Linked DNA regions of Armatimonas rosea. Each later gene encodes a partner of the first gene's protein in a complex. Links are inferred from orthologs where the notes say so. Each region holds a gene or a part of one and is shown on either strand. Other genes may lie near its edges.

Region 1 (3,104 bases):
TGTCGTTGTCCACCCCCACGACATCAAAGCCTTTCTCATGGAAAAACTTGACCGTCTCACTCCCAATCAGGCCCGCAGACCCGGTAACAATCACAACCGACATAGTTTCTTCCTTATGGGTTCACCCCGAAAAATCAGGGGCTAGGGGGCAAAGAGCGGGCGCAGCGCGTCCTCATTCTCTCGCAGCCAGGCCGCGATTCCCCCCACGATGTCCTTCACGCTCCGCTGGGGCTGCCAGCCAAGGCGTGCCTGGACCTTACTTGAATCCGAGACATAGAGCGGAATATCCACACTGGCCGTGGTCAGATCGGTGCCCAGAGGTATCTCTCGGCCGGTCGCCTCCTGGCAGAGCGTGGTCAGCTCCTGTAACGATGTAGATACTTCCCGTCCACCGCCCGCATTAAACGTCGTGCCCGAGAGTGCCTCGATATTGGCGTGCTCCAGCCGGATCAGGTCGTAGAGGTCCTCAGGGTGCAATAGATCACGCACCTGCTTGCCCTCGCCGCCAAAACCGGTGTAGCGCAGGGGCCGCCCAAAGTGGTGGTTGGCCACCCAGAGCGTAAAGACTCCCTGATCGACCTTCCCAAACTGCCCCGGCCCGGCCAGCACACCACAGCGGTTGATCACGGCGTTGAGGCCCAGACTGGCCGCGTACTCCTGAATGAGAAGCTCACTGGCAAGCTTGGTCGCCCCGTAGAGCGAGCGGGGCTGATCGACCGGAAAACTCTCCGCGATTCCCTTGGGACTCACCCCCGGAAGGGTCTGCGCTTGCGCGATCTCGAAGCGTGTCGGGGCCTCGTCCAAGACGATCTCACGGAGCGGCGCGATGGAGTAGACCCGCGATGTCGAGAGGAAGACCATCCCCCCACAGCGCTTGCGGGCCAGCTCCAGGCAGTTGATGGTTCCGACGAGATTGGTCTGCAGGACGTAGGCGGGGGAGCCGTCGGTGCCGGCATGGACACTGGGCTCTGCCGATGCCTCGATAAAGAGGTCGAAGTTGCCCGGCAGGTCCATGAGGTCGGCCTCGCAGCGGATATCCCCGTGGAAGAACTGGATACCATGGCGCTGAAAGAGAGGCAGGTTGACTTCTGCTCCCCGCCGCCGCAGGTTGTCCAAGACGACGATCTCGCACTCGGGGAAGTCCCGGCGAAAGGCAAGCGCAAGGCGGGAGCCCACAAACCCCGCGCCGCCGGTGATGAGAAGACGCATAGCTTGAGCGGAGTATATCACAAGACGCCTCTGCGTGATAGAATGCCGCGTGTCTGATTTTCCGATTGCCCCCGAGGAGCTGCGGCGGCTGGCAAGGCTTGTCGAGCAGCATGACCTGGCCGAGCTACGCTACGAAGAAGGCTCTCTGCGCGTGACGCTTCGTACGACCGTGCCCACGCTCGCTGTCCCTGTTGCGGGTGCCACTGTCGCGGCACCTCTGCCCCTCACGGCTGCTCCCGTTGCCGCAGGAGCGACCGCCACCGCCGCCGCGCCCACGGGGACGCCGATCGAGGCCCCGATCATGGGGGTCTTCTACCGCTCCCCCGCGCCGGGTGCGCCGTCTTTTGTCGAGGTGGGAGATACGGTCGAGAAAGACCAGCCCATCGGGATGATCGAGGCGATGAAGGTCTTCTCCGAGGTCCTCGCCGACCATGCAGGGCGCGTTGTCGCAATCCCCGCAGAGAATGGAAAGCTTGTCCAGCCCGGCGATCCTCTGGTACTTCTGGAGAGCTAGGCCATGCGACAGATTAAGATTGGAATCCTCGGGCTGGGGGTGGTTGGCTCGGGGACGGTACGCATTCTCCAGGAAAACGCCGAGGCGATCTCGCGCCGGGTCGGGGCCGAGCTGGTGGTCAAGAAGATCGCCGTGCGCAACCTGGCCAAGGACCGCGATGTCGCCGTGGACCCCGCCCTCCTCACCGACAACCCGTTTGAGGTAATCGACGACCCCGAGATCGAGATTCTCGCCGAGCTGGTGGGAGGGGTCGATCCCTGCCACGGCTTCCTGCTCCGCGCGATCCAGAGCGGCAAGAACATTGTCACGGCCAACAAGGAGCTGATGGCAAAGTCCGGCCACGACCTGCTCGATGCCGCACAGCTCGCCCAAAAAGACTTCTTCCTCGAGGGCTCGGTCGCCGGCGGAATCCCGATTATCGCGGCGATGAAAGAAAGCCTGGCGGGCAATAATATCAAAGAAGTGATGGGAATTGTCAATGGCACCACCAACTACATCCTCACCCGCATGACCGAGGAGGGCGCCGACTTCGCCCCCACCCTCGCCGATGCCCAGCGCCTTGGCTACGCCGAGGCCGACCCGACCAGCGATGTGGACGGCCACGATGCGGCCTACAAGCTCGCGATTCTCTCGTCGCTAGCCTTCAACTCCACGGTCAACGAGGAAAAAGTCCCCCGCCAAGGGATTCGTCATATCCAGGCACGCGATATCGCGGTCGCCCGGGACCTGGGCTACAAGATCAAGCTGATCGCCTCCGCGCAGTGCCACCCCGATGGCAGCATGCAGGCGCGTGTCCACCCCGCCCTCCTGCCCAACAAGCACCCCCTCGCCAGTGTCAACGATGTCTTCAACGCGGTCCTGGTGCGCGGCGATGCCGTGGGCGATGTGATGTTCTACGGACGCGGCGCAGGGAGCCTCCCCACGGGAAGCGCGGTGGTCGGCGATCTGATCGCCTGCGCCCGCAATATTGTCTCCAACGCCACGGGCCGGGTCGGGTGCACGTGCTACCTCAGCCGCCCCATGCTTCCCAGTGAGCAAGCCCAGAGCAAGTTCTATGTCCGCCTCCACGCCCTCGACAAGCCCAAGGTCCTCGCCAGTATCGCCAATGTCTACGGGGACTTCGATGTCAGTATCGAGTCCGTGGTCCAGCGCGCGCTCCCCGGCGACGAAGCAGAGATTGTCTGGGTGACGCATAAAAGCCGCGAGCACCATCTGTTGGGTGCGCTGGATGTCATCAGCCGCCTCCCCGCGGTCAGCAAGGTCCACAACTGGATTCGTGTCGAGGAGTAGGTTGATCGCCCCCGTTGGAGGGGGGCGTCTAACTATCGCTTCACGACACGAAGGCCTGCGGCCATATTCGGAATGGGCGGAGCCCTTTGTG
Region 2 (3,050 bases), on another replicon or contig:
CTCAGTTGGCTTCAGGGTAGGAGCCTAGGATCGTGACAAAGAGGCTGTGTTCCTCTAGGAGCTTGAGGGCGCGGGTGACTTGCGCTTCTTTGTGGTGGCCCTGGATGTCGATAAAGAAGACATACTCCCAGGGGAGCTGCTTGGTGGGGCGGCTCTCGATCATCGTGAGGTTGATGTCGTGGGCATCGAAGGCGGCCATGGCGCGCATCAGCGAGCCGGCGCGGTGCTGGACCGAGAAGAAGATGCTGGTCTTGTCCTTGCCCGATGGCTGCGGCTCGTTCTCCCCGATCACGAGGAAGCGCGTGCGGTTGTGCGGCGAGTCCTCGATGTGCTGGGCGAGCAGGGGGATGGCGTAGAGCTCGCTGGCGATACTGGTGGTGATGGCGGCGCTGGTCGGGTCCGCGGCGGCGAGCAGGGCGGCCTTGGAGTTCGAGGTCGCATCGACCACCTCGACACTCGTGCCGATATTGTCCCGAATCCAGTTGCGGCTCTGGGCGTAGGCCTGCGGGTGGGCGTAGAGCTTCTGGATGTCGGCGAGGGTCTCGGCGTGGGTGGCGAGGTTGTGCACGACAGGGACATAGACCTCGGCGCAGATCTTGAGGCGCGTGCCCTTCTCGTGGAACATGTCGAGGGTGTAGGGGACGATCCCCTCGGTGCTGTTCTCCACAGGGACCACCCCGTAGTCCGCCTCGCCCCGTTCGACGAGTGCGAAAACATCGGGTATAGTATCGGCGGCCTTGAGCTCGGAAGACGTCCCGAACTTGTCGAGCGCTGCCTGGTGGGAGAATGTCCCCGCTGGGCCAAGATGCGCGACACGAATCTGCGCCTCCAGGGCTCGCATCCCGGAGAGGATCTCCCGGAAGATCGCACGAACCGCCGTCGGCGGGAGCGGTCCCCGGTTGGCTTCTTCGAGACGCTCAAAGATCTGGCGCTCGCGCTCAGGCGAGAAAAACTTAGTCTGAGTGCGTGTCTTGGAGTGACCTACCTCCTGGACGACATGCGCCCGCTGGGTTAGAAGGTCTAAAATCTGGGCATCGAGGGCGTCGATCTGACGCCGGAGTTCTTGAAGCGACATACGTGCCCAGGATTATATCAAGGTATGCAATTTTATGCCTGACTGGTTTCGCCGTCCCGCCCCCGCCGCCGTACCCGAAGGTGCCTTCACCAAGTGCACCAAGTGCGGCGCGATTCTTTACACCAAGGACTTTGAGCGGGATTTCAAGGTCTGCAACAAGTGCGGACACCACCACCGTCTCAGCGCCGATGAGCGCATCGCCATGACCGCCGACGAAGGCAGCTTCGTGGAGTTTGGCCGTCGCGACATCCGCGCCCTCGATTTTCTGCAGTTCCCCGGCTACGGCGACAAGCTCACCGGCGCCGAGTCTGCTGAGGAAAACGCCCGCACCGATGGCCTGGTCACGGGAGTGGCGACCATCAGCGGCCACCCTTGTGTCCTCGCGGTCTCGGACTTCGAGTGGGGCCGCCTCGCGGGGACCATGGGGAGTGTCTTTGGCGAGAAGTTCGCCCGCGCCGCCGACCGTGCCCTGGAGGAGCAGAGCGCCCTCATCACGTTCTGCGCCTCGGGAGGGGCGCGCATGCAAGAGGGCCTCACCAGCCTGATGCAGATGGCCAAGACCAGCCTCTCGGTCGCGCAGCTCGATAAGGCCCGCGTGCCCTATATTGTCGTGCTGACCAACCCCTCCACGGGGGGGGCCGTGGCGTCTTATGCCAGCCTCGGGGATGTGATCTACGCCGAGCCGGGCGCGACTGTCGGGCTCTCGGGCGAGCGGGTCGCGGCGCAGGCCCAGAGTGTCAAGCCGCCCGCCAACTACCGCACGGCAGAGTTTATGGAAGAGCACGGGCAGGTCGATAAAATTGTCGCCCGTAAAGAGTTAACGACGATGCTGGCAAAGACGCTCGCATTTCTGGGATCCTGAAACCATTGGAAAACATGACTATCCAAGAGTTTGAGCAGTTTCTTGCCGAGCTCGACGACAATATAGCCAAGCTGGATCAAGCCGCACAGCGTACGGACAACGCGGCGGCGGCGGCTGAGGTGCAGAAACTGCGCGCCCAGCGAGATGGCTACGTGGAACGATTCTTTGATAAGCTGACCCCCTGGGACAATGTCCTGCTGGCACGCCACGCCCAGCGGCCCTACGCGCTCGACTACATCAGCACGATCTGCGATGACTTTATCGAGCTGCACGGGGACCGGCTCTTCGGCGACGACGGCGCATTGGTGGGCGGTTTCGCACGCCTCGCCGGGCAGAGCGTGATGGTGCTCGGGCAGCAAAAGGGCCGCGATTTAAAAGAGCGTCAGAAACGCAACTTCGGCTACATGAAGCCCGAGGGCTATCGGAAAGCCCTGCGCCTGATGCAGCTCGCCGGCAAGTTCACCAAGCCCGTGGTCTCGTTTGTGGACACCCCCGGCGCCGACCCCAATGTGCCCTCCGAGGAGCGCGGCATCTCCGAGGCGATCGCCCGCAACCTCCGTGAGCTCGCCGTGCTTCCCACGCCCACTATCGCTATCGTGATCGGCGAGGGCGGCTCGGGTGGTGCACTTGGGATCGCGGTCGCGGACTGCGTCTTGATGCTGGAGCATAGCTTCTACTCCGTGATCGCCCCCGAGGGCTGCGCCGCGATTATCGCCCGCGATGCCACCAAGGGAAGCGACGCCGCGCGCTGGATGAAGGTCACGGCGCACGATGCGCTCGCGCTGGGCCTGATCGATGGCGTGATCAAAGAGCCGCTCGGCGGCGCCCACCGCGACCCCGCCGCCACCGCAGAAGCCATCCGCGACGCGATCACCGCCGCCCTCGCCGAGCTCACCCCGCTCACCACAGATGCGCTCCTCGCCCGCCGGGCCACACGCCTGCGCGGCATGGGGCGGTTTACCGACATTTAACATCCCCCCGGCGGCACCACCGCCGACCCCCTTCGCCACACCCAGAGGGTACCCGCCTCGTTCCGAGGGGCGAAGGGGGTAAGAGGTCGATTAACGCTTGACGAGGTCGTACTCCAGCGCGAGGCCACCAGGGACGCGGCGA

What was found.
Region 2: the proteins of HNQ39_RS30615 (region 1) and HNQ39_RS06095 are in contact, whole or in part, in a solved structure (PDB 8UXZ), measured with the Escherichia coli proteins. The link is inferred for Armatimonas rosea from one-to-one orthologs.

Annotation. Positions count from the first base shown.
Region 1 is NZ_JACHGW010000003.1:668,337-671,440, reverse strand. What follows is about bases 204-2,990. They hold HNQ39_RS30615 (biotin/lipoyl-containing protein), read left to right. Parts: upstream 204-1,258; coding sequence 1,259-1,723; downstream 1,724-2,990. Other genes in these bases: HNQ39_RS18125 (homoserine dehydrogenase), read left to right, coding at 1,727-2,990; HNQ39_RS18135 (NAD-dependent epimerase/dehydratase family protein), read right to left, coding at 204-1,209. In the rest of the region: HNQ39_RS18140 (NAD-dependent epimerase/dehydratase family protein), read right to left, coding at 1-103; more of HNQ39_RS18135, read right to left, coding at 142-203; more of HNQ39_RS18125, read left to right, coding at 2,991-3,013. UniProt on the Escherichia coli protein: This protein is a component of the acetyl coenzyme A carboxylase complex; first, biotin carboxylase catalyzes the carboxylation of the carrier protein and then the transcarboxylase transfers the carboxyl group to form malonyl-CoA.
Region 2 is NZ_JACHGW010000001.1:1,317,746-1,320,795, forward strand. Bases 291-3,023 are described here. They hold HNQ39_RS06095 (acetyl-CoA carboxylase carboxyltransferase subunit beta), read left to right. Parts: upstream 291-1,109; coding sequence 1,110-1,937; downstream 1,938-3,023. Other genes in these bases: pheA (prephenate dehydratase), read right to left, coding at 291-1,075; HNQ39_RS06100 (acetyl-CoA carboxylase carboxyltransferase subunit alpha), read left to right, coding at 1,952-2,908; HNQ39_RS06105 (hypothetical protein), read right to left, coding at 2,999-3,023. In the rest of the region: more of pheA, read right to left, coding at 2-290; more of HNQ39_RS06105, read right to left, coding at 3,024-3,050.